Regions from separate parts of the Streptomyces bathyalis genome, predicted to be linked through region 1. Evidence: riboswitches for the same ligand, from Rfam matches in the RefSeq annotation. Region 1 holds a riboswitch; each other region holds the start of a gene.

Region 1 (9,884 bases):
GCATCTGGAACGGCATCCACGGCCCGGCTCCGCCCGTGAGCAGCGCACCGGCGAACATCGACAGCGCACCCAGCACGAAGCCGAAGCCGGGCCCGAGGACCCGTCCCGACAGGACGATCAGGAAGAACATCGGCTCCAGGCCCGCCGTTCCCGCTCCCAGGGGCCGCAGCGCCGCACCGGCCGCCGCCAGCACGCCGAGCATCGCGACGGCCTTGGCGTCCATGCCGGTGTCGGCGATCGTCGCGACGACGACCGCCAGCAGCAGCGGCAGCAGCGCCGCGAAGAGCCATGGAGCGTCCCGCGAATGCGCCAGCCCGGATGCGGAGTCGGCGAGCAGGGGCCAGCCGAAGGCGGCGACGCCGGTGGCGCTGGTGAGCACGAGCGCGGCCACCGAGCGCGGGCCGAGGCGGAGGGCGCGCGGAGCGCGGCCGTGGGCGCGGGGCGACGTGCGCGATGCGGGGCGGGGCGCGGTGCGGGATGCGGTTGGGGGGTTCACTCCTTGACCCCTTCGGGGGAGTCGAGTGCCGCACGGACCTGGGAGACGGTGAGCCACCGCTCCGGTGCCAGCACTTTGGCGACCTGCGGTGCGAACGCCGGGGAGGAGGTGACGACTTCGCGGGTGGGGCCGTCCGCGACGACTTCGCCCTGCGCGAGTATCACGACGCGGTGCGCGACCTCCGCCGCCAACTCGACGTCGTGCGTTGCCAATACGATCGCGTGCCCCTCGCCGGCCAGCGCGCGAAGGATGCCGACGAGCCGGGACTTGGCCGCGTAGTCCAGGCCGCGTGTGGGTTCGTCCAGCAGGATCAACTGCGGCCGTGCGGTGAGGATCACGGCGAGGGCGAGCGCGAGCCGCTGGCCCTCCGACAGGTCCCGCGGGTGCGTCTCCCCGGCCACGTCCGGCAGCAGCGCGGCGACCAGGCCGCGGCAGGTGCCCGCTTCGGCCGCGGCGTCCTCGTCCGCTGCCGCGCACTCGGCGGCGACGGTGTCGGCGTACAGCAGGTCCCGCGGTTCCTGCGGTACGAGGCCCGCGTGCCGCAGCAGCCGCCGGGGATGTGTTTCGGCCGGGGCAAGGCGCTCGGGCCCGCCGACCGTCACCGATCCGCTGGTCGGCGTGTGAACTCCCATGAGCGTGCCCAGCAGAGTGGACTTGCCCGCTCCGTTGCGTCCCATGAGCGCGACGGTCTGCCCCGGACGGAGGGTCAGATCCACGCCGCGCAGCGCGGTGACGTGGCCGCGGCGGAGGGTGAGGCCCGAGAGCTCCGCCGCCGGGGCCGCGCCGGGGCCCGTGTCCGCCGCACCGTGTCCGGGCCGACGTGGCCGGGTCCTCATGGCCGCCCGGAGCCGGGCCAACGGGCCTGCTGCGTCGGGGAGTTCGCGGCCACCCCTCGGGGCGGGAGTGTGCGCGCCCGCGAGGTCGGTGCCCTCCCGGTCGGGGGCGCCGCCCGGCCGGCCGGTGAGCCGTTCGCGCAGCGGCCCCGCCATGCGGCGCGCGTCCCGCACGGACAGCGGCAGCGGCGACCATCCGGCGAGCCGACCCAGCGCGACGACGGGCGGCCGGACGGGCGAGACGCCCATCTGCTCGGCGGGATCGCCCAGCAGGGCGCGGGCGCCGGGCTCCGGCAGCAGCAGCACCTGGTCTGCGTAGTGGACGACGCGCTCCAGCCGGTGCTCGGCCATCAGCACCGTCGTACCCAAGTCGTGGACGAGGCGCTGCAGTACCGCGAGAACCTCCTCGGCGGCGGCAGGGTCGAGCGCCGAGGTCGGTTCGTCCAGGACCAGTACGCGCGGATGCGGGGTGAGTACCGAGCCGATGGCCACGCGCTGCTGCTGGCCACCGGAGAGGGTGGTGATGGGGCGCTCGCGCAGCTCGTTGAGGCCGAGGAGGTCGAGGGTCTCCTCGACGCGGCGCCGCATTGTGGCCGGGGGCAGCCCCAACGACTCCATCCCGTAGGCGAGTTCGTCCTCGACGGTGTCGGTGACGAAGTGCGCGAGCGGGTCCTGGCCGACGGTGCCGACGAGGTCGGCCATTTCACGTGGCTTGTGCGTGCGCGTGTCGCGTCCGGCGACGGTGACCCGGCCGTGCAGGGTGCCGCCGGTGAAGTGGGGCACGAGCCCGGAGACGGTGCCCAGCAGCGTGGACTTGCCGACGCCGGACGGGCCCACCAGCAGGCACAGTTCGCCCTCGGGGATCTCCAGGTCCACCTCCCGCAGGGCGGGCGGGGGCGCTTCGCCGGCCCGGGCGGTTGCCTCGCTGTCGTAGTGGACGGACACATGCTCGAAGCGGATCACCGGGCGGGCTCCTCGTGTACGGGCGACGACGCGACTGCGGACGGGAGCGGGGCGGGGTCCTGCACGGGGGCGGGCGCGACGAACGCGGGCAGCAGGGCGGCCAGCAGCCCGGCCGCGGGCCACAGTGGAAGCTCCGGTGCCGTCAGCGGCACCGCCGGCGGGTGCAGTGCCTCCGGGAACGCGCCGCCGGCCGCCACCATGACGGCGCCGGCCGCCGCACCCGAGGCGGCCGTCAACCAGGCCCGGACACCCCACAGTTCGGGACGGTAGCGGCTGCGGATGCTGCGCCGCCCGCCCAGCCGCAGCCCGGCCAGCGCCAGCAGCACACCGCCGAGCAGCACCGGCAGGCCGTACACCGCGCCCTGGGCCGACAGCAGCGCGTACGTACCGGCGCACACGCCGAGCAGCCCGCCGAGCGTGAGCAGGGTCGTCGTCCGGCGTACGGCGGGCGGCACTTGGGCGCTGCGCCCGTAGCCGCGTGCGTCCATCGCGGCGGCCAGCGCCACCGAACGCTCCAACGCGCCTTCCAGCACGGGCAGTCCGACCTGGAGCAGCGCGCGGACCCCCTTGTCCGCGCGCCCGCGCAAACGGCGTGCGGCACGCAGCCGCCGTACGTCCGCCACCAGGTTGGGCGCGAACGTCATCGCGACGACGACGGCGACGCCCGCCTCGTAGAGCGCTCCGGGAAGGGACTTGAGCAGTCGGGCGGGATTGGCGAGTGCGTTGGCGGCGCCCACGCAGACGAGCAGGGTCGCCAGCTTCAGCCCGTCGTACAGCGCGAACACCAGCCCCTCCGCGGTGACCCGGCCCCCGACGCGCACACCCCTCGCCCAGTCCGGCAGCGGCACTTCGGGCAGCGTGACGAGGACGTGGCTCCCGGGGATGGGCGAGCCGAGGAAGAAGGCGAAGAAGAGCCGGATGACGAGCACCACGAGCCCCAGCTTCAGGAACACGCCGTACGAACGGGCCCAGGGAGCGTTCGTGCGGCGTGCGGCGACGACATAACCGGCCACGGCGCACAGCAGCATCAGCAGCAGCGGATTCGTCGTGCGGGACGCGGCGGTCGCCATGCCCAGCGCCCACAGCCACCAGCCGCCCGGATGCAGGTCGAGGCCACGGCCGGCCTCGGGTGCGCGCAGCCGTTCCCTCATCGCCTCACCGCGTCCCACCCGGTCACCCGCGGCGCCGCGAACGGCGGACGGTCGCGAAGGAGAGCGCGGCGACGGCGGCGAGGCCCGCGGCGACGCCCGTCGCCGAACCGAAGCCGTTGCTGGAGTCGTCGCCTGCGTCGTCCTCCGCGCCTGCCCCGTTGTCCTCAGGCGTGTCGTCCTGCCCCGTGCCCTTGTCGTCGTCTCCGCTCTCGATCTGCTCGCCGCAACCGCGTTCCGGGTAGCCGTCGATGGCGCACAGGAGCGCATCGGAGTTGTAGCGCAGCGGCTTCGCGACATCCGCGAGGGCGTCGGCAGCCGTGGCGTCCTCGTCGACCTGCGCACAGGTGGTGCGCCGCCGCGGTGGGCTCTCGCCGCGAGGTGCGTGGGCCGGGGTGCCGAAGTCGATGGCGAGCGCGATCCGCTTGCGGCCCCTCTCGGCTTCGGTGCCGCCGCAGACGGCGGCGAACTCCGCCTCGCCGCGCGGCTTTTCCGCGTCCTTGGAGTCCTCGCTGAGCGCGAAGCGGAAACCGAGCACGGCGCCGTCCTCAGGGCGCAGAACGGACGGGCCCTGGGTGGCGTACGACCAGGCGGCGTTGCCGTCCTTGCCCTTCCGCTCCCAGAACGCCCAGTACCGGTAGCTGCCCGATCCCGACGTGCGCGCGGTCACCGCGGCGGGCGCCGCCGCGGTCGTCGTTGCCTTCGTCGCCTGAACGTCGGCGGCGCTCGCCGGTACCTGCACGGTGGCCGGGAGCAGCGCGAGTCCGATCACCGCCGCACCGCGCACCGCGCCCCAACGGCCAGGCGGGCCCGGCCTGTTCGCCGGACTCGATGCCCCGCCGGCGGTCACAGTCCCTGCCGCTTTCTGCGAGCGCTGATCAGGAAGCCGACGCCGACGCCCGCGGCCAGCCCAGCACCCAGCAGGGACCAGCGCAGCACGTCACTGCCGCCGCCTTCCTTCTTCGTCATCCCGCCGGTGGCCTTCTCGTCGGGCATGCGGGCGGGTTCCGGGCCGGTTGCGACGAGGCGGTCCAGGAGCTTCGTGCCCTTGAGCGTCGATGCGTCGCCGCCGGTCGCGTGCACGGCGAGCATGACGCCGGCGACCGCGGCGGGGTCGCTCTCGGCCTTGTCCCATGAATCGAGCTTTTCCGCCAGCCAGTTGAGCGGTTTGCGCGCCTCGGCGCGGTGGCCTGCCGCGGCGAGTGCGATGACGGCGTCGGCCGTGTTGGCGTAGTCGGGTGTGCCCTTGGCGCCGGGCGTCACCGCGAGCAGATGGTCACCGTTCTTCTCCAGCACGGACGTGAGGTGGGCGGCACCGGCGTCGGCGGCCTCGTCGCGTGCGAGGGGCTTGCCGCCGTCGCCCTTGCCGCACTTCAGCGGCTCGACCGGGCGGTCCGGCTTCCGCTCGGGCAGCAGTCCGGAGCCGGTCCCTGCGAGGACGGCCGCGGCCGTCGCGTCGTCGTTGGCGGCCAACTTCCCGTCCTTGTCGGGCTGGTACGCGAAGGCGCCGCGCTCGGCTGCCTTGGCATCGCAGCCGAGCTGGAGCGAAGTGAGCGCGTCGTACGGCGACTTGCCGTCCTTCGTTACCTTCTCCGGCGCCTTGCCTGCGGCGGAGAGGGCGCCGACGACGACGGACACCGAGTTCGCGTCGCTGGGACCGCCCGGGTTGTAGCTCCAGCCGCCGTCCTTGTTCTGCACGGAACGCAGCCAGGCGAGGGCCTTGCGCACCGTTGCGTCCTGGCTGCCGACCGCGGCGAGCGCCTGCACCGCGGCGCCCGTGGCGTTGGTGTCGCCCGGGGTCTTCTCGTCGCATGCGGCGCCGGGTTCGGCGCGGTACGCGGTGAAGGAGCCGTCGTCGCACTGCTGCGAGGTGAGCCAGTCCACTGCCGCGCGGGCCGGTTCGGCTCCGGCGGCGTCCAGCGCGAGGAGGGCCATCGACTGTCTCCACACGCCGTCGTACTTGGGGTCGGCCTTGCCGTAGAGCGCCTTCGGCGTCTTCTTCCCGCTCGCGGCGGCATCGGAAGCGGCGGACCTCGATGTGACCGATATCGAAGTGCCGGGCGCGGCAGCTGGGTTGGCGGGGCCGGCGAGCGAAGTACCGGACGCCCGGGGGGCGGAGCCGGCGGCCGACGCCACGGGTGCGGTGACGGCGCAGATGGCAGTGGCCGCTGTGACGGCTGTGATGCTCCGGCGCAGGAACATGGGGGGTGCCTTTCGGTGAGCGGTCCGCAGCTCCGCGCGGCCGCCCCGCCCGTACGGTGGCATGCGTGCGCTGCACGCGTACCGTCGGGCGGCACACCCGGCTCAGCTCCGTAAACCTCGACGGTTGGAGCCTGCCTCCGCCCATGGCGGCGGACACGGCTCCGCGAGCCTTGCTTCCGGCCGGGTGCTCCGGCTCACGACGCCCCCAAGGGGCCGCTCTCCAGCGGCAGTTCACCTCGTACGGGCGTCGCTCACGGTTGCGGGTCAGCGCCGGATTCTCACCGGCTTCCCTCGATCGGAGGCGATGTACGCCTCTCACTCTAGCCTCGCCCTCCGGCGGTCTTCCCCGGGCGGATGCCCGGGCGGCCGGGAACCGGCGCGGGGCATCGGGGCGTTGGGCCCGTCCCCGCGGCCGGGCAGCAGGGCAGCCCCTACACCTGGTGCGGGCGGACACCGGAGCAGTGCGTGGAGAGTTGTTCAACGATCGGCCAGGGTGGTCGCTGCAAAATTCCCCGTGAGGGTCACGGGCCGCAGGTCACGAGCCGGGTCCGCCGCTGAAGGCCGGCCGGGCGTCGTCTCAGCCGCGCTGCTCCGGATAGGCCTCGATGACCTGGCGCCGCGAGTCCTCCAGGTAGAAGCCGAGCATTCGTTCCGCGCCCTCGGCGTCCCCGTCCTCGAGGGTGGTGAGGATCTCGCGGTTGCGGGAGAGGTAGGGCTCGTAGAAGCGGCGCGGGTCGTCCATGACGTGGAACGCCAGCCGCAGCTCCGCCAGCACGCCGCGCATCAGGTCGTCGGTTCGCTCGCTGCCCGCGAGTCCCGCGAGGGCCTGGTGGAAGTGGATGTTGGCGGTGCCGCAGTCGTTCCACTCGTTCCGCTCGGCGGCGCGCTCTCCGTCCGCCACCGCGCCGGCGACCTGCTCCAGCGGGTACGGCGGGTCTTCCAGCCCGCGCACGGCGGCGCACTCGACGAGGTTCCGTACGCGGTAGATGTCCGCGATGTCCGCCGCCGAGAGGACGCGTACGAACGCGCCCTTGTTGAGCCGGTGGACCAGCAGTCTCTCGTGCGTGAGCAGCCGGAACGCCTCCCGCAAGGTGTTGCGAGAGACGCCCAGGGCGTTCCCGATGCGCTCTTCGGAGAGCCGGACCCCGGGTAGGAAGAAACCCTGTGCGATACGTTCACGCAGGATGCCGGCGACCCGCTCGGCCGTGCTGGTGCGGCCCAACAGGGCGCGGTCAGCGGCGAGTTCGGACAGCTCCAGGCCGGAGTCGGTATCGGCGGTCATGGTGATCTTTCTTCAGGGCAGGTGGTCCGCCCCAGTGAAACCTACAAAGCCGTGCGGGACAACAACCCCCTTGCCGTATTGTTCAACAATCCTCTAGGTTGGCTTCGATGATCGACCTCAACGCCGACCTGGGAGAGGGCTTCGGCCGGTGGGAACTCACCGACGACGACGCCCTGCTGAACTCGGTCACCAGCGCCAACATCGCCTGCGGCTTCCATGCCGGCGATCCCCTCACCATGCGCCGCGTCTGCGAGCGGGCCGCGGCCGAGGGGGTGCGGATCGGGGCCCAGGTCTCCTACCGCGACCTGGCCGGATTCGGCCGCCGCAACATGGACGTGCCGGCCGCCGAACTGGCCGCCGAGGTCGCCTATCAGATCGGTGCCCTGGAGATCTTCGCCCGGGCCGCGGGCGCCGCCGTCGCCTACGTCAAGCCGCACGGCGCGCTCTACAACCGCTGCGTGCGCGACACCGAGCAGGCCGCCGCCGTCGTCGAGGGCATACGGATGGCAGGCGCGCCTCTGCCCGTGCTGGGGCTGCCCGGATCCGAACTGCACAGCGCCGCCGCGGCCGTCGGCCTTCCCGTGATCGACGAGGCTTTCGCCGACCGCGGCTACCGCCCCGACGGCACCCTCGTGCCCCGCAGTGAACCCGGCGCCGTCCTCACCGACCCCGAGCAGGTCGTCGCCCGCTCGATCGCCATCGCCGAAGGGAAGGACGTCGCCGCCGTCGACGGCAGGCCGCTGCGTCTGCCCGCCCGCTCCCTCTGCCTGCACGGCGACACCCCGGACGCCGCCCGCCTGGCCCGCCGGATACGCGACGAGCTGACGGACGCCGGGATCACGGTACGGGCGTTCGCGTGAGCGGCGCGGCCACGGCCTTGGGCGGGCACGGGAGCGAGCGTGTGGTCCTCCCCGTCGGGCGTCACGGTCTGCTGATCGAACTGCCCGGGGCGGAGGCGGCCGAGGCGTTCCACGCCGAAGTGCTGCGCCGCCGCTCCGCCGGGCTGCTGCCCGGCGTGACGGAGATCGTGCCGGGCGCCCGCACCGTACTGCTGGACGGGCTGGCCGAACCGCGGCGCCTCGCGGCGGAGGTGGGGGAGTGGGAGGTCCCGCCGCTCGAGCGCGGCAGCGAGTCAGCCGTGGAGATCACCATCCGCTACGACGGGCCGGACCTGGCGGATGTCGCCGGCATGTGGGGCGTCGCCCCCGAGGAGGTCGGGCGGCTGCACGCCGCCACCTCCTTCCGCGTCGCCTTCTGCGGCTTCGCGCCAGGATTCGGCTACCTCACCGGACTGCCCGAGGAGTACCACGTGCCGCGCCGGTCCGATCCCCGTACGAAGGTCCCGGCGGGCTCGGTCGGGCTGGCCGGCCCGTACACCGGCGTCTATCCACGCTCCTCGCCCGGCGGCTGGCAACTGATCGGCACAGCCGTGGGAACCGTGCTGTGGGACGCCGCACGTGAGCCCGCGGCGCTCTTCGCACCCGGCACCCGTGTCCGTTTCGTCCCGGAGGGCGGAACGGAATGACGGACCCAGCCGACTCCACCGGCTCCGGCTCCAGCTCCGGTTCCACCGGCTCCACCGGCTCCACCGGTTCCGCCGGCCGCGCCCGGGCACGGGCCGCCGCCGAGCTCCACGCCGTACGGGCCGGGGCGCTGACCACCGTCCAGGACCTGGGGCGGCCGGGCCACGCACATCTGGGCGTGCCCCGTTCGGGAGCGCTGGACGAGCCCGCTCACCGGCTCGCCAACCGGCTTCTGGGCAACCCGGAGAACGCCGCCACCCTGGAGACCACGCTCGACGGCTGCGCGGTGCTCGTCACCGCGGGCGGTCAGGGCCGCTCAGGCCCTCCGCCCGCAGATCCGAAGGTCACGGCCGGCGGGGAGACTTCACGGGGTCCCGTCACCGAGGCAGTGGTCACGGGCGCCCCCTGCGCGGTCACCGTGGACGGGCGGCCCGCGCCGTGGGGCGTCCCCTTCCGGCTGGCCGCGGGAGCCGTGCTGGACGTCGGGCCCGCCGAACGGGGGCTGCGCAGCTACATCGCCTTCTCCGGCGGCGTCGACGCCGAGCCGGTGCTCGGCAGCCGCGCCACCGATCTGCTCTCCGGGCTCGGCCCCGAACCGCTGCGCGACGGTGCCCGGCTGCCGCTGGGTGCCACCTCCGCAGCCGGGCCGCGTCATGGGGCCGCCATCGACACCGCGCCCTGGGCCGGTCCGCCCGGCGAACTGGTGCTGCCCGTGGTCCCGGGGCCGCGTGCCGACTGGTTCACCGGCGAGGCGCTGCGCACCCTCCTCACCGGCGGCTACCGCGTCTCCTCCGCCAGCAACCGCATAGGCCTTCGCCTCGAAGGGCCGGTGCTGGAGCGGGCGCGCGAGGGTGAACTCCCCAGCGAGGGCATCGCGTTGGGCGCCCTCCAGGTGCCTCCGGAAGGGCGGCCGGTCGTCTTCCTCGCCGACCACCCCGTCACGGGCGGTTATCCGGTGATCGGCGTCGTACCGCAGGAGGCCCTGGCCGCCGTGGCTCAGGCGGTGCCGGGCACGCCCGTGCGCTTCACCCCCGTCTCGGGGTGACGTCTACGGGGCGACGAACTCACGGGGCGACGCGGGAAGCCCTCGACGGGGAACGTCGGGTCCGGTCCGGTGAACTGGCCCCGCCCCGGGCCGAGGCGGGCCGTCCTGGCGTCATCCGGCGTGCGCACAGCGGGAGTTGGCCAGGCGCCGCGGTCGTGCGGCGCCGTGGACACCCGCACCGGTGACCCCGTGCCGCGCCGAGGGCACACCCGCACCAGTGACCCCGACCCGCACCGCTCGGGCCGGTCCCGCCCGTGCGAACGGACGGCGAACCCCCGCACGCATGGCCCGTTTCGCCACGTGTGCCCTCTTCCGTCGTGAAACGGGCCTCGCGTACGCCACGCCCGCCGTGGGGAATCAGTGCAGGTGGGGGGCGGGTGGCGCGAATCACC
Region 2 (9,884 bases), 3.4 Mb from region 1:
TTCGGTCCCGCCACGAAGGCCGCCGTGACCCGCTTCCAGCAGGCCTACGGGCTGAGCGCAAGCGGCAAGGCCGACGCGGCCACGTACAACAAGATCTACGAGCTGCAGGACGACGACTGCTCGCCCGTCCACTTCGCCTTCGGCGAGCTGAACAACTGCAACTCCGACTGGAGCGGCGGTGCCGTCAGCGCCGCCGAGGCCAAGTCCAACGCGCTGCGAACCATGTGGAAGCTGGAGGCCATGCGGCACGCGCTCGGTGACGAGTCGATCAGGGTCACCAGCGGATTCCGGTCCAAGGCCTGCAACGACCAGGTGGGCGGGGCCCCTTCGAGCCGTCACCTCTTCGGTGACGCGGCAGACCTCGGCTCCGGACCTCACTCGCTCTGCACGCTCGCCAAGGAGGCACGCAACCGCGGCTTCCACGGCATCCTCGGGCCGGGCTACCCGGGGCATGACGACCACACTCACGTGGACCACCGCTCCAGCAAGTACTGGGACGCCCCCAACTGCGGGGTCAGCTCCTGACGTGCACGAACCCCACGTACACGGATCTCACTCGCACGACTCGCTCTCCCAACGCCAGCCCTGATCCATTCCAGGAAGGAAACCAACCCCCCATGAACAGAAAGATCGCCCTGCGGGCAGCCGTCGGCGCTTCGGCGATGGCACTCGCGATCTTCTCCACCGCGTACGTGGCGGAGGCAACGACCGCCGAGCCCAAGGAAGCGAGCCCGCTCGCGAAGATGAGCCACTCCGCCGCGGCGAGCAAGCTCAACGGGGCCGGCATCAGCATCACGTCGAGCGGCGGCTGCTCGGACCGCAACCGGCCGAACTGCACCTCGCTGGAGCAGGTCAACTCGGCGACGATCGACGGGGCCATCACCCTCAAGAACGCCAGCAAGTGCGACCTGACCGTCACGGGCGGCACCGAGACCGGCCACGCGGACGGCACGTACAGCCACTGGAACGGCTACAAGCTCGACTTCCACATGACGAGCTGCCTGACCAACTACGTCAAGAACACCTTCACCTCCATCGGTGGAAACAAGTGGGAGTCCGGGTCGGGGAACATCTACTTCGACGAGACCAACCACTGGGACGTCACGTTCCACAACTGCGGGGGCTGCCTGAAGGGTGGCAAGGGCTGAGCGAACTGGCTCGGCGGGAACAGGAATTGCGAATGAGGGGGCCGCGCCGGAAGCGCGGCCCCCTTGCCCATGCCGCGACTGGCTCGGAGGTCGTGCCGCGACTGACTCAGAGGTGGCCGCCCGTCAGAAGTCGTCGTCGAAGGCGACCGACCCCTCGACGGCCACCTGGTAGGCCGAGGCTCGCCGCTCGAAGAAGTTGGTCAGCTCCTGCACGTTCTGCAGCTCCATGAAGGAGAAGGGGTTGCGGGCCCCGTAGCGCGCCGGGAAGCCCAGCCGCACGAGCCGCTGGTCGGCGACGGCCCGCAGATACTGCTCCATCGACTCGGTGTTCATCCCCGGCAGGCCCTCGCCGCACAGGTCGCGGGCGAACTGCAGCTCCGCCTCCACCGCCTCCTCCAGCATCTCCGTCACCTCCTTCTCCAGCTCGGCGTCGAAGAGTTCGGGCTCCTCCTCGCGCACGGTGTCCACGACGTCGAAGGCGAAGGACATGTGCATCGACTCGTCACGGAAGACCCAGTTGGTGCCCGTCGCCAGCCCGTGCAGCAGTCCACGCGAGCGGAACCAGTAGACGTAGGCGAACGCCCCGTAGAAGAAGAGCCCCTCGATGCAGGCCGCGAAGCAGATCAGGTTCAGCAGGAAGCGCCGCCTGTCCGCACGGCTCTCCAGCCGATCGATCCGCTCCGCGCCCTCGCCCTCCTCGAGCGCCGCCATCCAGCGGAAGCAGAACTGAGCCTTCTCCCGGATGGACGGGATGTTCTCGACGGCCGCGAAGGCCTCCGCGCGCTCGTCGACGTCCGGCAGATATGTGTCCAGCAGCGTCAGATAGAACTGGACGTGCACTGCCTCCTCGAAGAGCTGACGCGAGAGATACAGGCGTGCCTCGGGGGAGTTGATGTGCTTGTAGAGGGAGAGCACGAGATTGTTCGCCACGATCGAGTCACCCGTGGCGAAGAACGCGACGAGGCGGCTGATCATGTGCTGCTCGCCGGGCGTGAGCTTGGCGAGGTCGGAGACGTCGGAGTGGAGGTCGACCTCCTCCACGGTCCAGGTGTTCTTGATGGCGTCGCGATAGCGGTCGTAGAAGCCGGGGTAGCGCATCGGGCGCAGCGTCAGCTCGAAGCCCGGGTCGAGCAGATTCCCCGCGGGGCGGCCGTGGTTGTTCTGAGGGTTGGTTGTCACTGGCACGCCTCGCAGGACTCGGGGTTCTCCAGGGAGCAGACGGCGGCTTCGTCCGCCGGACTCGCATCCCGCTGATCGGGGACGGCAGGGGCTGCCGCCGGGTTCGTGCCTGTGCCGCCCGCGGCGCGGGCGATCCGCGTCGCCGGGCGCGAACGCAGGTAGTACGTGGTCTTGATGCCGCTCTTCCAGGCGTGGGCGTACATCGAGCTGAGCTTGCCGATCGTCGGTGCCGCCATGAAGAGGTTGAGCGACTGGCTCTGGTCGAGGTACGGCGTACGGGCGGCAGCCATGTCGATCAGCGAGCGTTGCGGCAGCTCCCACGCGGTGCGGAAGAGCCGGCGGACCTCCTCGGGGATCCGCTGGATGTCCTGCACCGAGCCGCTGCTCTCGCGCAGTTCCTCCCGGGTGCGCTCGTCCCACAGCCCCAGCCGCTTCAACTCCGCGACCAGATAGGCGTTCACCTGCAGGAACTCGCCGCTGAGCGTCTCCCGCTTGAAGAGGTTGGAGACCTGCGGCTCGATGCACTCGTACACACCGGCGATGGCGGCGATGGTCGCGGTCGGTGCCACGGCGAGGAGCAGGGCGTTGCGCATCCCGGTGCGGGAGATGCGGGCGCGCAGCGCCGACCAGCGCTCCGGCCAGGCCTGTTCGGCCTGCGGAAAGTGGTCGGGGTGCAGCACTCCGCGCGCCGTACGGGTCTCCTCCCAGGCCGGCAGCGGGCCGTGCCGCTCCGCGAGGTCGGCGCTGGTCTCGTACGCGGCGAGCATGATCCGTTCGGAGATCCGCGTGGACAGCTCACGTGCAGCCCCGGAGTCGAAGGGAAGCCGCATGCGGAAGAGGACGTCCTGGAGCCCCATCAGACCCAGACCGACCGGCCGCCAGCGGGAGTTGGAGCGCTCGGCCTGCTGCGTCGGGTAGAAGTTGATGTCCACGACGCGGTCGAGGAACGTCACGGCGGTGCGGACGGTGGAGTCCAGCCGCTCCCAGTCCATCTCGCCCGACTCGCCCACGTGGGCCGCGAGGTTGACGGATCCCAGGTTGCAGACCGCCGTCTCGCCGTCGTCGGTGACCTCCAGGATCTCGGTGCACAGGTTCGAGGAGTGCACGATGCGGCCCGGCCCTGCGGTCTGGTTGGCGGTGCGGTTGGAGGTGTCCTTGAACGTCATCCAGCCGTTCCCCGTCTGCGCGAGGGTGCGCATCATGCGCGCGTACAGCTGGCGGGCGGGCACCTGCCGCACCGCGAGTCCGGCGGCCTCGGCCTCGCGGTAGGCGGCGTCGAACTCCTCGCCCCACACATCGGTGAGCCGCGGTACGTCGGCGGGTGAGAAGAGCGACCAGCCGGCGTCGGCCTCCACGCGGCGCATGAACTCGTCCGGAATCCAGTGCGCGACGTTGAGGTTGTGCGTGCGCCGGGCCTCCTCACCCGTGTTGTCCCGAAGCTCCAGGAACTCTTCGATGTCCGCGTGCCACGTCTCCAGATAGACGCACGCGGCTCCCTTGCGCCGGCCGCCCTGGTTCACGGCGGCGACGGAGGAGTCCAGGGTGCGCAGGAACGGCACGATGCCGCCGGAGTGCCCGTTGGTGCCGCGGATCAGCGAACCGCGGGCACGGATACGGGAGTAGGACAGACCGATGCCGCCCGCGTGCTTCGAGAGCCGCGCCACCTGCTGGTAGCGCTCGTAGATCGAGTCCAGCTCGTCCTTCGGCGAGTCCAGCAGATAGCAGGACGACATCTGGGCGTGCCGCGTACCGGAGTTGAAGAGCGTGGGGGAGGAGGGCAGATACGCGAGCGAACTCGTCAGGGCGTAGAGCTCCGCCACCTCCACGGCCGACTGCTCTGTCTCGTCCGCGGCCAGCCCGCAGGCGACACGCAGAAGGAAGTGCTGCGGCGTCTCGATCACCTGCCGGCTCGTGGGATGGCGCAGCAGATACCGCGAATGGACCGTGCGCAGACCGAAGTAGCCGAAGCGGTCGTCCGCCCCGCCCGCGACCGCGTCCTCGACCAGCGCGTCCAGACGCTCCGCGTGCGCCCGCACGAACTCGGCCGTGCGGTCGGCGATGAGGCCCTCGCGGTGCCCCGTCGCGACGGAGGACGAGAAGAACTCCGCGCCCTGCCCACGGGCCTCGTCGCGGATCGCGAGCGTGAGCAGCCGCGCCGCGAGCTGCGAGTACGCGGGCTCCTCGCCGATGAGCCCGGCGGCCTCCTCTGCGGCGAGCGCCCGCAACTCGGCTTCGCCGGCGCCCTTTCGGCGGCCGCGCAGCACCGCGGCGGCGACGCGCTCGGCCCCGGTGCCCGGCAGGTCGGCGGTCAGCTCGGTGAGGGTGCGCAGCAGAGCGCCGTCGTCGGCCGGGGGCGCCGGCGCGGCAGCGGAGGCGCGTGCGGCTCCCGCCGCGGCTTCTGGTGCGGGTGCGATGGTCACGGGATGTGCTCTCCCTCGCTCAGATCAGCTACCGGGGCACCGGGGGAGCGCACAGGCGGGCGCACAAAGGGCATGCCGCGTCGGCAACGCGGCGGTCCTCGCGGCGTCCACCGGCCCAACCCTCGGGACCCGGACGTCAGTCGACACGGCCGGCAGGCACTCGGACTCGCGACGACGGCTCATCGCAGCTCATGCCGGAAGGGTTCCGGGCAGAGCAGAGCAGCACATCGCACACCGTTGCGGGACAGTTCCGGATTCGCACCGGATTCCCCTGCGCGGCAGCGAGCACGAGCATACATCTAGTAGCGGGATGCGCCACTCGCCCCCACATGTTGTGTCGGGGGAGTGGAAGATCACAGTTCCAGGGCGAACGCGCGCAGAAACAGGCCCGGATATGGCTCCCAGTCCCGCTCCGGTGTGCGGACGAACCCCAGTCGTCCGTACAGCCGGTGCGCCGCCGACATCTCCTCGGTGCTGCACAGCACGAGCCGTATCAATTCCCGTGCACGCGCCCGGTCCACACACGCCCGCACCAGGGCCTCGCCCGCCCCGCGCCCGCGCCCCTCGGGTTTCACGGCCAGCATCCTGAACTCGCCCTCGCCGGGGCCTGCCAGGTCCGCGTACTCCCCGCCGTCCCCGACGAAGGCGACAGCGCCGAGCATCGAGTCCGTGGCGGTGTCGACGGCGACGAGCAGTTCCGTGTGCCGCGCGCGGCGCCGCGCCGCACGCAGTTCGGCCAGATACGGGTCCTCCGCGCCGAACGTCAGCAGCCCGTCCCCGAGGTACGCACGCGCGGTGAGCTCGCCCACATCCTCCAGCTCGTCGTCCCGCGCGGGTCTGATGGTGATGTCCATGGAACGAGCATGCCGCGCCCCACTGACAATCGAGCTGTCAGTGGGGCGCGGGCGGTATCCGTGGTGGTGAGTGCGATCAGCCTGCGGCTGTCGGCGCGGGCAGTTCCTCCTTGACGCCCGGGTCGCCGGCGTCCGCCGTGTAGTCCGAAGGCCGCGTCTCGTCGACGCCGTCCGGGGCCTTCACGGCCCGCAGCACGAAGGTGAGCGCCACGGCGACGACCACGTTGAGCACGAAGGCCGTCAGGCCGATGTACCCCATCTCCCCGATGCCCGGGATGATGTCGTTGGGCCCGCCGAAGTGCTTCTGCGACGGCAGCGTCGGCGACGGGACGCCGTACGCCGTGAGCGTGCCGTAGAGCATGCCCACGGCCCAGCCCGCCAGCAGCGCCCACCGGTGGAACCAGCGGGTGAAGAGGCCGCCGACGAGTGCCGGGAACGTCTGGAGGATCCAGATGCCGCCCAGCAGCTGGAAGTTGATCGCCACCGTCTTGTCCATGCCGAGCACGAAGATCAGCGCGCCGACCTTCACCAGCAGCGAGGTGATCTTGGAGACCTTGGTCTCCTCCGCGGGTGTGGCGTTCGGCCGGAGGAAGTCCTTGTAGATGTTCCTCGTGAACAGGTTCGCGGCCGCGATGGACATGATGGCTGCCGGTACGAGCGCGCCGATGCCGATCGCGGCGAAGGCGACGCCCGCGAACCAGGACGGGAACATGTTCTCGAAGAGCTGCGGGATCGCCAGCTGCCCGTTCTTGACCTTGATGCCCGCCGCGATCGCCATGAAGCCCAGCAGCGCGAGCAAGCCCAGCATCAGCGAGTACAGGGGCAGGATCGTGGTGTTCCGGCGGATCACGTTGCGGCTGCGGCTGGAGAGCGTCGCGGTGACCGAGTGCGGATACATGAACAGCGCGAGTGCGGATCCGAGCGCCAGCGTCGCGAACGCCCACTGGTTGGCCGAGCTGGGCGTCAGCTCGCCCTTCGGCTTCCCGGTGGTCGGGTTGGTCTGCGAGAGAGCGTCTCCGGCCTTGGCGAAGATGTCGTCGAAGCCGCCCAGCCTGATCGGGATGTAGATGATCGCCACCGCGATGACGATGTAGATCAGCGTGTCCTTGACGAACGCGATCAGCGCCGGCGCCCGCAGTCCCGACGAGTAGGTGTAGGCCGCCAGCACCGCGAACGCGATCAGCAGTGGCAGGTCCTTCACGAACCAGTGCGTCGACTCGCCGCCGCCGATGCCCATGACGTCCAGCACCGACTGGATGCCGACCAGCTGCAGCGCGATGTACGGCATCGTTGCCAGGATGCCGGTCACGGCGACGGCGAGCGCCAGCGACTTGGAACCGAAGCGGCCGCGCACGAAGTCAGAGGTCGTCACGTATCCGTGGCGGTGCGAGACCGACCACAGCCGCGGCAGGAAGGTGAAGATGAGCGGGTAGACGAGGATCGTGTACGGGACGGCGAAGAAGCCCGCGGCGCCCGCCGCGTAGATGGCCGCCGGCACCGCCACGAAGGTGTACGCCGTGTAGAGGTCACCGCCGAGCAGGAACCATGTGATCCAGGTGCCGAAGCTGCGCCCGCCCAGGCCCCATTCGTCGAGGCTGTCGGCGTTCTCCGCCTTCCGCCAGCGCGCGGCCAGGAAGCCCATCGCGGTGACGAGGACGAAGAAGAAGATGAATACGGCCAGTGCGACTCCGTTGACCCCGTTCATCGGGCACCGTCCTCTCCGCGGGCGCGCCGCTGCGCCTTGTCACGCTTGACGAGCTTGTACGCGACCGACGTCAGCACCGCGGAAACAAGCACCCACAGCATCTGGTACCAGTAGAAGAACGGCATCCCGATGAAGGTGGGTTCGGTGCGGGCGTAGGAGCTGACCCACAGAAGCGCGACGAACGGGACGAAAAGGCACAGTCCGATGACGACCCGTATCGGCGTGATGGCGGGTGGCTGCGACTCCGGCGCGGTCTCGGGTGTTTCGGGGGGCGCTGACATGCCTCGGCTCCGTCCGTCGGGTATTCCTGTCGAGACGCGCAGGAAATCTAAACGAGCGGTTCGGCCCCCGTCACTACCTGCACGGATAACGGAACGGCACCTTTTGTTTCGCGGGAGACGAGATGCGCCCTACGCGCCTCGTGCAAGCCCGGTCCGCCTCAAGGGAGTTCGAGATCTTTGTCCCGTATGAGCGGTATCAGCCGTTCTGATCGGGGTGCGGGCGCTGGAGGTTGGCGACGAACTTGTAGCGGTCGCCCCGGTACACGGAGCGCACCCACTCCACCGGTTCCCCCTCCGTGTCGAGCGAGTGCCGCGAGAGCATCAGCATGGGCAGGCCGACGTCGGTGCCGAGCAGGCCGGCCTCGCGGGGTGTGGCCAGCGAGGTCTCGATCGTCTCCTCGGCCTCGGCGAGATGGATGCCGTAGACCTCGGCCAGAGCCGTGTAGAGCGACGTGTACTTCACCAGGCTTCGGCGCAGCGCGGGGAATCGGCGCTGTGAGAGGTGGGTCGTCTCTATCGCCATCGGTTCGCCGCTGGCCAGGCGAAGGCGCTCGATGCGCAGCACGCGTCCGCCGGTGGGGATGTCGAGGGCGTCAGCGAGGCGGTCGTCGGCGGTGACGTAGCCGATGTCCAGCAACTGCGAGGTCGGTTCGAGCCCCTGGGCGCGCATGTCCTCCGTGTACGAGGTGAGTTGCAGCGCCTGGGAGACCTTGGGCTTGGCGACGAAGGTTCCCTTGCCCTGGATCCGCTCCAGCCGCCCCTCGACGACGAGTTCCTGCAGGGCCTGGCGCACGGTCGTACGCGAGGTGTCGAACTCGCTGGCGAGGGTGCGCTCGGGAGGCACCGGAGTGCCGGGCGGCATGGTCTCGGTCATCTCCAGCAAGTGCCGCTTGAGCCGGTAGTACTTGGGCACGCGAGTGGTCCGCGCGCCGCCGTTGCCGCTTCCCGACTCCGGCTCTGCCGCGGCTGTGACCGCGCCCGCGTCCGTGCTCATCGCTCGCCTTCCCGTTCGTGTCGTGCCCCGTCACCGGATGCCTCCGTGTGCGCGGGCCGTGCCGACTGCCCGCCCCTCCGGCTCCGGTTACGGCACCGGCGCGGCGGCGTTTCCGGTGGTGTTCCGGCCTCCGCCCTCCGTTCCGGCTGTACTTCGCGGCTCACATCGTGGCACGTGCTCGGCCCTGCGGGACTCTCCCGCCCAGATGTCGTTCCGATAACGGAACCGGCGGCTCGGATTCTGCACCGTTGACAGGGCTATAGGTCTAGGCCAAGCTGCGGACTGGTCTAAACCATTAGACCAGATCCAGGCGTTGGGGAGGATGCCGTGAGACGAGGACTCATCGCCGCGACAGGAATCGCGGCTCTGATGGCGGGCGTTGCGGCCTGCGGCCCGGGTGGTGAGTCGGAGTCCGGTGCCGACGGTTTCAAGGGCCAGACGCTGACCCTGTGGGCCATGGACGGATCCACTCCCAAGAAGTGGGAGAAGGACGTCAGGGCGGCCTTCGAGAAGAAGACCGGAGCGAAGCTGAAGCTCGAGGTCCAGCAGTGGAACGGGATCCAGCAGAAGTTGACCACCGCGCTCTCGGAGTCCGACCCGCCGGACGTCATCGAGGTCGGCAACACCCAGACCCCCGCGTACGCGAAGACGGGCGGCCTCGCCGACCTCGGTGACCTGAAGAAGAGCATCGGCAAGGACTGGACGGAGTCCGTCAACAGGTCCGCGGTGTACGGCGGTAAGCAGTACGCGGCACCCTGGTTCGCGGTCAACCGCACCGTCATCTACAACAAGCGGATCTGGGCGGACGCCGGCGTGGACAAGACCCCCGAGACACGTGCGGAGTTCTTCGACGCGCTCGACGCCATCGAGAAGAAGACCGATGCCGAGCCGCTCTACCTCCCCGGCCAGAACTGGTACTTCTTCGACGGCCTGCTCATCGGCAAGAAGGCCGAGCTGATCAAGAAGCAGGGCGGCAAGTGGGTCTCGAACCTCGACGACCCCGAGGTCGGCGCTGCCATGGAGCTCTACGAGAAGTACGCGTCGTACTCCAAGGCCCCCAAGGACAAGGACGAGGCCACGCCGCAGCAGGCGGAGATATTCGCCAAGGGAAGGACGGGCGCGTTCATCGGCCTGGGATGGGAGGCAGCGACCGCCGTCGAGGCCAACCCTGAGATCAAGAAGGACATCGGGTACTTCACCATCCCCGGGGAGAGTGCGGACAAGCCCGAAGGCGTCTTCCTCGGCGGCTCCAACCTGGCCGTCGCAGCGGGAAGCGAGAAGCAGGAACTCGCCAAGGAATTCC
Region 3 (9,884 bases), 600 kb from region 1:
CGTGCAGGGCGGGGAAGGTGACGGGCCCGGCGGTCAGATGCATGACCGATAGCAACTGGGGCGCGGCCTCCACCACTTCGGCGACGAGCGCGGGGTCCGCGGGCGTCGGCGCGGGATAGGCCAGTGACCATGCGTCGAAGAGCGCCATCCAGCCACGCAGCACCGCGCTGTCGTCACGCTCCCAGGCGCGCAGCCGCCACCCGGGCCGCGCGGTGCCGCCGTGCAGCTCGATGAGCCCGGCGAGGCGTGCGCGGTCCCAGTGGGTGCGTACGTCCTCGGCGGACATGCGCAGTGCGGCGGCGGCCCGTTCGCGTTCCGGGCCGCTGCCGGGGAGCGCCTCGTTCCGCTCGGCCCAGCGGGCGAGCACGACGGCGTCGGCGAGCGCGGCTCTTGCCTGCCGGGCCAGCTGCTCGCGGGGCGGCAGCCCTTCGGGCGGCGGCGGGGACGGGCGCCGGCGGCGGGCTGTCACGGTGCGCCTGGCGGCGGCGATCGGCCGCGTGGGGACGAGGCGGAGCGGGTTGTCTCGCGGGGTACGGGACGGCGTCACAGGAGCAGTCTTCACGGTCTGCGGCGCAAACCCCAAACGGGGCCCCGGAATGGCCGAATCCGCTTGCCGTCACGGGGCGGATTTCCGTGCAGCGATGCCCATTTGAGGGGCGAAAGCGGGCGGCTCCGCTCCGCTCGTCGCGGCGGTGCGGGTGCGACTGAGCGCCTGCCTCTCCGGCGTCTCCTCCACGGGGGTTCCGCCGGCTCCCGCGCCTCGTCGTCGCGCGGGTCCCGCGCCGCCCTCGGCCGGACTACATCAGCGGCGTCAGGAACTGGCGCAGCCGCTCCTCGTACGCCTCCGGGTCGGCGTTCCACATGGCCGCGTGCGGCGCGTTGGGAACCGTCTGGAGGCGGACCAACTCCCCGCGGGTGTCGGCGAGTTCCTTCGAGCGCTGCCAGGAGGCGACGGTGTCGTCGGGTCCGTGCAGCACCAGCGCAGGGACCTCCAGTGCGGCCGGGTCCACGATCTGCCGCAGGCGTTCCGACTCGACACGTGCTCGTCCTTGAGCGGCCCGCTGGGCCAGCGGCAGCAGCGCCCGCGGGGTGTGCCGGGACGCCGCGAGCGCGCGCACGGTCGCCCACCAGTCCAGTACGGGCGAGTCGAGCACGAGGCCGGCGACCCTGCCGACGGCGTCGGGGTCCACGCCGCCGTCATCCGCGGCACCGCCGCCGTGGCCCGCGTCAGCGGCCGGACCGGAGCGGTGGCCGCTCAACTCGTCCGCCGCGCGCATCGCCATGGAGGCCCCGGCGGACCAGCCGTGCAGGACGACCCGGGTGGCTCCGCTGCGTACCGCGTAGGCGATCGCCGCCTCGGCGTCCCGCCATTCGGTGCCGCCGAGATGGCGTACGCCGTCGGGCGGCGGAGGTGCCCCCTCGTCGCCGCGGTAGGCCAGGCCGAGCACGGGGAGCTTGAGGCCGGCGTAGAAGGGGAGCAGGGGCAGCGCCTGGGCCGGGGTCGCGCCGAGCCCGTGCAGCGTGATGATCCAGGTGTCGCGCTCACCGGGCATGAACCAGGCCGGCAGCGGGCCGAGTTCACCGGGCACCTGGACCGCGGTGCGGGAGAGGGCGCCGTCGATGCCGGAAGCGTCGTCCGGGCCCGCGTCGGAATCGTCCGTGTACAGCTGCGGGGTGAACCACACCTTGGTACCGGGCTTGAGCTCACCGCGGCCGACCCGCTCCAGACGGCGCACGACGGTGTCGGCGGGGGCCTTGGAGGGCTCCCCGTCCATTACGGATCCGACGACCGCGTGACAGTCCCGCCCGACCAGCCCGTAGACGCCCGGAAGCTGCGCGGTCAGGGAGCGGGTGAGGGAGACGCGACCGTCGCCGACCTCGTGCACGGTCAGCGGAGGTCCGCCGAACCCCGCGGGAAGCTGCCCGCCCGCCGCCGCCTTACCGGGACGCGCGGGCCGCAGCGCCGCGTCGGCGGCGTACCGTCCGGCGGCCAGTGCCGCGACACCGGCGACCGTCACTGAGGTGGCGGCAAGGGCCGCGTTGCGCAGACGCATTGCGCCAGTGTCGGTGACGGAGCGGCCACGAGACCAGTCCTGCGGTTGCCGCCCGGGTGAACTCCCCGCCGGGGCCCTCCCCGCGGGCTCCGTCCGCGGGTACCTCCCAGCACGCCGTCCGGGTGCCGCGGACATGCTGTTCACTGCGCGGCGGGCCGCTGCCCGTATCCCCTGAACTTCTCCTCCACACGGGCGAGTTCGTCGTCCGGAATCAGGGAGGGCGTGCGTCCGGGCACCGAGGAGGCAGCCAGCCAGACGCGGCACATCCACTCCAGCTGGGCGGTGCGGTCGTACGCCTGGACGAGGTTCTCGCCGTACGCGACGGTGCCGTGGTTCTGCAGCAGACAGGCGTTGCGGCCGTCGAGCGCGGTGAGCATGTGTGCGGCGAGTTCGTCGCTGCCGAACGTGGCGTACGGCGCGACGCGTACGGGGCCGCCCAGTTCGGCCGTGATGTAGTGAACGGCTGGTACTTCGCGCACGAGGGTGGAGACGGCGGTGGCGTGCACGGCGTGCGTGTGCACCACCGCGCGGGCACCGGTGTGCCGGTAGACGGCCAGGTGCATGGGGAGTTCGCTCGTCGGTGACAGGCTCCCGGCGGTGCGCCGCCCTTCGAGGTCAACGGCGCACCACTCGGCGTCGCCGAGACGTTCATAGGAGAGACCGCTCGGGGTCACGAGTACCGTGTCCCCCACTCGCACGGAGAGGTTGCCGGAGGTTCCCACGACGAGTCCTTCGGCGGTCGTGCGCCGGGCGGTGTGCACCAACTCCCGCCAGGCGCCGAGCAGTTCAGCCGATTCCACGGCTCGTTCCTCCTCTGATGCGGTTCTTCGCGTGCGCCGCCGCCGGGCCGTGCCGCAGCCGTTGAAGAGAGCGAAGGTACCGGCGGGACGGATGTGTGACGCCGCTCACAACAGACCCCGCGGAGTGACACCCTGAAGCCCGCCGCAGTTCACCTTCTGTTCACCCGTTCTCCCTACGTTCATCTGGACATCAACCATCGAGCTGATTGTGCCTGGGTGAATGGAACACATCACGCTTCTCATCGGGATCGTGATCGTCACGGCCTTGGTGTTCGACTTTACGAACGGCTTCCACGACACGGCCAACGCCATGGCCACCACCATCTCCACCGGGGCGCTCAAGCCCAAGACAGCGGTGGCGATGTCGGCGGTCCTCAACCTCGTTGGAGCGTTCCTCTCCATCGAGGTGGCCAAGACCATCTCATCGGGAATCATCGACGAAGGCTCCGGTATCCAGCCTGAAGTGATCTTCGCCGGGCTGGTCGGAGCGATCATCTGGAATCTGCTGACCTGGCTCGCCGGGCTTCCGTCCAGTTCCTCCCACGCGCTGATGGGCGGCCTCCTCGGTGCCACGGTGGCCTCCGTCGGCATCGGTGCCGTCAACGGCGGCACCGTGGTGATGAAGGTGCTCATCCCGGCCATCGCCGCTCCGCTCGTCGCGGGCCTCGCCGCGCTCTTCGCGACGCGGCTGACCTACCGGGCGGCGCGCAAGGCCGACGAGCAGCAGACCGCAAAGGGCTACCGCGCGGGGCAGATCACCTCCGCCGCGCTGGTCTCCCTCGCGCACGGCACCAACGACGCGCAGAAGACCATGGGTGTCATCACCCTCGCGCTGATCACCGGCGGCGTGATCGCCCCGCAGGCGGACCCGCCGACCTGGGTGATCGTCTCGGCCGGGCTGGCCATCGCCCTCGGTACGTATCTGGGCGGCTGGCGGATCATCCGCACCATGGGCAAGGGCATCACCGACATCAAGCCTCCGCAGGGATTCGCGGCGCAGACCTCGGCCGCGGTCACGATCCTCGCCTCCTCCCACATCGGCTTCTCGCTCTCCACGACGCACGTGTGCTCCGGCGCCGTCATGGGCTCGGGAGTCGGCCGCAAGGGCGGCGTCGTGCGCTGGTCGACAGCGGCCCGCATGGTGGCGGGTTGGGGCCTGACGCTTCCGGCGGCGGCACTCGTCGCCGCGGGCGCCGCGGTGCTGGCGCAGCAGGGCGACTGGGGCGTCGGCACGGTCGCGGCGCTCGCGCTCACCATCAGCGGCGGCATCTGGCTGCTCTCGCGCCGCCAGCCCGTCGACCACACGAACGTCAACGACGCGGCCCTGCCCGGGACTTCCGGGCCGGAACCCGCCGGAGTCGTCACGGCGGCGCTGCGTACCGTCGCGCCGCCGCCCGTGGCGTCGGCCCGCAGCAACGCGGACGGCAACGGGGGTCCGGCAAGGACCCCGGAGGGCGTCGGCACGGCGAGTTCGTCTTCGCAGACCGAGACGGAGCGCGGGCGAGCGGCCTCCACTCTCGGCTAGGTTGCCGGGCCGGTGCGGTCACGGTCTCCGCACCGCACCGGCCCGGCAACCGACAAGCAGTCACAACCGGACCACTCACCGGACTCCCGGGATCGCGATCCCGGCCCGGAGGACAGACAGGGAAACGCTATGGACATCGACTGGGCAGCGCTCGGCGAGGTATTCGGCGTGAGCCTCGTGGCCACGGTCGCCCTGGTGGGCGTGTTCACGCTCGGCATCGTGGGTGCGTCCGCCGGCAAGGCCGGCGGCTCGCAGGGCGGTGGCGCGTCCGTGCTCGCGCGCACCGGGTCGTACGCGTGCTTCGCGCTGTGCGCGGCCGCCGTCGCCTACGGCATCTACATCATCACCGCGCCCTGAACGACTGGGCGCCGGCGAGCCGTTGACAGCGGCCGCCGATACCGGAGGGGGTACGGAGCAGCGCTCCGTACCCCTTTTTCCTGTGCCGCGGCGGGGTCCCCGTGTGCCTGCTCACACTCTCCCGTCGCAGGTCAAGGGCGAGTTGACGCCCCTCCTGGTACGTGGTGGACTGCCGATGCCCAACGGCGGCAGGAGAGGAAGCCGGTGCGAATCCGGCGCGGTCCCGCCACTGTCACCGGGGAGCGCACCCCCAACCGAAGGCCACGGCCCATCAGTTCGACGGGCTGGAAGGCCGGGGGACGCAGCGATCCGGGAGCCAGGAGACTCTCGTCGCCGGCACGTCGAACCAGGGCGAGGACCCTGAGTGAGGACTCCGTCATGCGTGGCTACTCTGCCTCTCCCGCACCCGTTTCCGTTCCCGAGTCCGCGACGGCTGCCGCTGCGGCGGACGTCCCCGCCCGCGTCCACGGCGGCTGCGGCGACAGCCTCCAGGACGGCTTCCGCGACGGTTTCCGCGACGGCGTGAACGTCCGCGTCCGCCGCGGTCACGTCCCGCACCGTGGCCGCCCGCGGCCCGGCATGCTCCTCCGAGGCACGACGACGGCACGCTGACGGTGCGGGCTCATCGCGCCTACATACGCGGCGCGGCCCTCGGACAGCTGGGCGACGCGCTGCTGGGCGACCCCCGCCGTGGGCACCCCGTGGCCGCTTTCGGCCGGGCCGCAGCCGCTGCCGAGCGCGCCCTGTGGCGAGACCACCGGGGTGCGGGCGCCCTGCACACGGCGCTGACCGTCGCCGGAGCCGTCACCGCCGTCGCCACGCTCTCGCGCACCGCACGCGCCCTTGCGGGCACCGGCGGCGCCACCCTCGTCGACGCCGCAGTGACCTGGACGGTGCTGGGCGGCACCGGCCTCCGCCGGGAGGCCCTCGCCGTGGCCGCCGCGCTGGAGGCGGGTGATGTCGAGGGCGCGCGGCGGCTGTTGCCGCATCTGTGCGGCCGCGACCCCCAGGCGCTGGACGCGGACGCCATCGCGCGGGCCGTCGTGGAGTCGGTGGCGGAGAACACCTCGGACGCGGTCGTGGGCGCCCTGGTCTGGGGCGCGGCAGCCGGCGCCCCGGGCATGGCGGCATTTCGTGCGGTCAACACCCTGGACGCGATGTTCGGTCACCGCTCGCCGCGTCACCTGCGCTTCGGCTGGGCGGCCGCCCGTCTGGACGACGCGGCGGGATGGCCGGGCGCACGCCTGACGGCCGCGCTCGCCGCGCTCGCCGGGCCGTCTCCGCGCGGGGCCCTGCGTGCCTGGCGCACTGACGCCCGCTCGCATCCCAGCCCCAACGCGGGCCCGGTGGAAGCCTCGTTCGCAGGGGCGCTGGGCGTGCGTCTGGGCGGAACCCTCAGCTACGGCGGACGCACCGAGCACCGGCCGGTCCTCAACTCCCCCGGCCGTGCAGTGCGTACGGACGACATAGCGGCAGCCGTCCAACTCTCGCGCCGCGTCAGCGCGCTGGCGCTGCTGGTGACCTCGGTGGCGGGCGCGTTCGGCAGGAAGCGCCGGGCGGAAAGGGGCGACGGATGACGACGGCCGGTGAGAACGGCGGGCATGCGCGAAGGCCGGGTTCCGGCGGGCAGGGCGGCGGACTTCTCGTCGCGGGCACGACCTCCGACGCCGGAAAGAGCGTCGTCACGGCGGGCATCTGCCGCTGGCTGGCGCGCAAGGGCCTGAAGGTCGCGCCCTTCAAGGCGCAGAACATGTCGCTCAACTCGTACGTGACGCTGGAGGGCGCCGAGATAGGCCGTGCGCAGGCGATGCAGGCTGCCGCTGCCAACACCGAGCCGACGGCGCTGATGAATCCGGTCCTGCTCAAGCCCGGCAGCGACAGCAGCAGCCAGGTCGTGCTGCTCGGCAAGCCGGTCGGCGAGATGAGCGCGGGGGGCTACCACTCAGGCAAGCAGGAGCGGCTGCTGGGCACGGTCGCCGACTGCCTCGCCGAGCTGCGTCGCACGCACGACGCGGTGATCTGCGAGGGCGCCGGCAGCCCCGCGGAGATCAACCTGCGCCGCACCGACATCGTCAACATGGGCCTGGCCAGGGCCGCCGGGCTGCCCGTCGTGGTCGTCGGGGACATCGACCGCGGGGGCGTCTTCGCCTCCTTCTTCGGCACGACGGCGCTGCTGGCGGACCGGGACCAGGAACTGCTCGCGGGGTACGTGGTCAACAAGTTCCGCGGCGACGTGGCGCTGCTGGAGCCGGGCCTGGAGATGCTCCACGGGCTGACGGGGCGGCCCGTGCTGGGCGTGCTGCCCTTCCGCCACGGACTCGGCATCGACGAGGAGGACGGGCTGGGGGTGCCCCCGGACGGAGTCTGGGGGAGGGTCCGCCGCAGCACCGTCCGCGAGTCGGCGTCGGCGTCCCCGCACGGCAGCGACGTGCTGCGGATCGCCGTCGTGCCGGTACCTCTGATGTCGAACTTCACCGACGTCGACGCCCTCGCCGCAGAACCCGGAGTCGTCGTGCGGTTCACGGACCGTCCCGAGGAACTCGCCGACGCCGACCTGGTCGTACTGCCCGGCACCCGCGGCACGGTGCGGGCGCTGGCGTGGCTGCGCCAGCGCGGCCTCGCGGACGCGGTACGGCGCCGCGCGGCCGAAGGGCTGCCGGTCCTCGGCATCTGCGGCGGCTTCCAGATGCTGGGCGAGCGCATCGAGGACGAGGTCGAGTCGCGGGCAGGGACCATCGAAGGGCTGGGGCTGCTGCCGGTCCAGGTGAGGTTCGCGCACGAGAAGACGCTCGCCCGTCCGTCGGGCCGGGCCCTCGGTGAGCACGCCGAGGGCTACGAGATCCACCACGGCGTCGCCGAAGTGCTCGGCGGCGAGGCCGTGTTCAGCGATGCGGACGGGGCGGCCCTGGACGGCTGCCGGTCCGGCGCCGTGTGGGGCACGCACTGGCACGGGTCGCTGGAGAGCGACGGCTTCCGGCGGGCCCTTCTGCGCCGGGTGGCCGCCGACGCGGGACGCACCGGATTCGTACCCGCACCGGACACGAGCTTCGCGGCGCTGCGCGAGGAGCAACTGGAGCGCCTGGGCGATCTCATCGAGGAACACGCCGACACGGACGCGCTGCTGCGCCTGATCGAGGAAGGCCCGCCGCCGGGCCTGCCCTTCGTCGCCCCGGGGGCGCCCGAGGCACAACTCGCGGGAGGGTCCTCATGAACAGGGTTCTGCTTCTGTCCACCACGGGCACCGGCCTGTCCGCGAAGAACCTGGCGGGCAGGCCGCGGGACGCGGGCATCGCGAAGGCCCACCCCGTACGGGAAGACCGTGCGCAGCGGCTCGGCACGCGCGGGCGGCTCGGCACGCGCGGGCGGCCCGGCACGCGGCGACCCCGTGGACGGCGAGTGACCGGCCCGGCGGCGAGTGCCGGCTCCCGCCGCCCGCACGGCGGTTGGCACCGCTCGCACGAAGACCGGCCCCGAGGAGAGAAGAGGGCATGAGCATCCCCTACCCGTTCACCGCGCTCGTCGGAATGCGGGACATGCAGCTCGGACTGCTGCTGAACTCCGTCAATCCCGCGATCGGCGGCGTCCTCATACGGGGTGAGAAGGGCACCGCGAAGAGCACCGCCGTACGGGCGCTGGCCACGCTGCTGCCCCCGCAGCAAGTCGTGCCCGGCTGCCGCTTCTCCTGCGACCCCGCGGCGCCCGACCCCGGCTGCCCCGACGGGCCGCACGAGTTCGGAGGCGAGGGCCTGACGCGCGCGGCGCACCTGGTGGAGCTGCCCGTCGGCGCCTCCGAGGACCGCCTCGTGGGGGCGCTCGACATCGAACGGGCCCTGTCGGAAGGCGTGAAGGCCTTCGAACCGGGCCTGCTGGCCGACGCGCACCGCGGCGTGCTCTACGTCGACGAGGTCAATCTGCTGCACGACCATCTGGTCGACCTGCTGCTGGACGCGGCGGCCATGGGCTCCTCGTACGTCGAACGCGAGGGCGTGTCCGTACGGCACGCGGCGCGCTTCCTGCTCGTCGGCACGATGAACCCCGAAGAGGGCGAACTGCGGCCGCAGTTGCTCGACCGGTTCGGTCTGACCGTGGAGGTGACCGCCTCGCGGGAGACCGACGAGCGCGTCGACGTGGTGCGCCGGCGCCTCGCCTACGACGCCGATCCTGCCGCGTTCGCGGCCCGGTGGTCGGCGGAGGAGGACGCGCTGCGCGAACGCATCGCCGCGGCACGGGAGTTGCTGCCGCAGGTGCAGCTCGGCGACGCGCCGCTGCGTCAGATCGCGGCGACCTGCGCCGCGTTCGAGGTGGACGGCATGCGCGCGGACCTTGTGATGGCGCGCACCGCCACGGCCCTGGCCGCCTGGGCGGGCCGCACCGAGGTGACAGCGGACGACGTACGGCAGGCGGCACTGCTGGCGCTTCCCCACCGGCGCAGGCGGAATCCCTTCGACGCACCGGGACTCGACGAGGACAAGCTCGACGAGACCCTTCAGCAGCACGCCGCGCCCGACGACGGCGACGACGACCCGGAGGGCCCCGACGGACCGGACGGCGGCCCGGACGGCGGAGGCGACCCGCCGCAGCAGCCCGACGGCGGCCCTGGTGACGAGTCCGCCCGGCCCGATCAGCAGGAACCCGCGCCGAACGAACCGCAGGAGCAGCCGGCGCCGCCGGCCCCGTCCGCCCAGGACGGCCCCCGAGCGCAGGACGACGGGGACGACCAGGCGTCCGCTGCTGACGGCAACACCGGCAGCGCGGCGCCGCAGCAGCCCGCCGCACCCGCATCCGAGCCCTTCCGCGCCCGCACCCTGTACGTCCCGGGCCTCGGCGAGGGCGTGGCCGGCAACCGCTCCCGTGCCCGCACCGCGCACGGCCGCACCACGGGCGCGCGGAAACCACGGGGCGCGCTGGGACACCTGCACTTGGCGGCCACGGTGCAGGCGGCGGCGCCGCACCAGCGCGCTCGCGGACGTGACGGCCGGGGGCTGCTGCTGCGCCGGGACGATCTGCGCGAGGTCGTGCGGGAGGGGCGCGAGGGCAATCTCGTCCTGTTCGTCGTGGACGCGTCCGGTTCGATGACGGCGCGGCAGCGGATGAGCGCCGTCAAGGGTGCCGTGCTGTCACTGCTGCTGGACGCCTACCAGCGGCGGG

The links. Region 1 has a riboswitch for cobalamin ahead of G4Z16_RS24770 (SCO2321 family membrane protein). Riboswitches for the same ligand answer to the same signal wherever they lie in the genome.
Region 2: another riboswitch for cobalamin. It lies ahead of G4Z16_RS09975 (ribonucleoside-diphosphate reductase subunit alpha); the one in region 1 lies ahead of G4Z16_RS24770 (SCO2321 family membrane protein).
Region 3: another riboswitch for cobalamin. It lies ahead of G4Z16_RS27335 (hypothetical protein); the one in region 1 lies ahead of G4Z16_RS24770 (SCO2321 family membrane protein).

What each region holds. Positions count from the first base shown of each region.
Region 1 is NZ_CP048882.1:5,710,971-5,720,854, forward strand. It holds gene G4Z16_RS24750 (ECF transporter S component) at 1-391, opposite strand, end outside; gene G4Z16_RS24755 (ABC transporter ATP-binding protein) at 493-2,292, opposite strand; gene G4Z16_RS24760 (energy-coupling factor transporter transmembrane component T) at 2,289-3,443, opposite strand; gene G4Z16_RS24765 (SCO2322 family protein) at 3,466-4,212, opposite strand; gene G4Z16_RS24770 (SCO2321 family membrane protein) at 4,287-5,642, opposite strand; cobalamin riboswitch at 5,851-5,980, opposite strand; gene G4Z16_RS24775 (GntR family transcriptional regulator) at 6,220-6,924, opposite strand; gene G4Z16_RS24780 (LamB/YcsF family protein) at 7,032-7,784, shown strand; gene G4Z16_RS24785 (5-oxoprolinase subunit B family protein) at 7,781-8,449, shown strand; gene G4Z16_RS24790 (5-oxoprolinase subunit C family protein) at 8,446-9,492, shown strand.
Region 2 is NZ_CP048882.1:2,339,953-2,349,836, reverse strand. It holds gene G4Z16_RS09990 (D-Ala-D-Ala carboxypeptidase family metallohydrolase) at 1-525, shown strand, start outside; gene G4Z16_RS09985 (hypothetical protein) at 618-1,148, shown strand; gene G4Z16_RS09980 (ribonucleotide-diphosphate reductase subunit beta) at 1,272-2,246, opposite strand; gene G4Z16_RS09975 (ribonucleoside-diphosphate reductase subunit alpha) at 2,324-4,747, opposite strand; cobalamin riboswitch at 4,927-5,049, opposite strand; gene G4Z16_RS09970 (GNAT family N-acetyltransferase) at 5,101-5,601, opposite strand; gene mctP (monocarboxylate uptake permease MctP) at 5,678-7,306, opposite strand; gene G4Z16_RS09960 (DUF3311 domain-containing protein) at 7,303-7,587, opposite strand; gene G4Z16_RS09955 (GntR family transcriptional regulator) at 7,784-8,581, opposite strand; gene G4Z16_RS09950 (extracellular solute-binding protein) at 8,909-9,884, shown strand, end outside.
Region 3 is NZ_CP048882.1:6,310,291-6,320,174, reverse strand. It holds gene G4Z16_RS27360 (hypothetical protein) at 1-547, opposite strand, end outside; gene G4Z16_RS27355 (alpha/beta hydrolase) at 798-2,054, opposite strand; gene G4Z16_RS27350 (class II aldolase/adducin family protein) at 2,195-2,854, opposite strand; gene G4Z16_RS27345 (inorganic phosphate transporter) at 3,075-4,379, shown strand; gene G4Z16_RS27340 (hypothetical protein) at 4,509-4,736, shown strand; cobalamin riboswitch at 4,932-5,062, shown strand; gene G4Z16_RS27335 (hypothetical protein) at 5,115-5,348, shown strand; gene G4Z16_RS27330 (cobalamin biosynthesis protein) at 5,351-6,313, shown strand; gene G4Z16_RS27325 (cobyric acid synthase) at 6,310-7,947, shown strand; gene G4Z16_RS27320 (hypothetical protein) at 7,944-8,228, shown strand; gene G4Z16_RS27315 (putative cobaltochelatase) at 8,225-9,884, shown strand, end outside.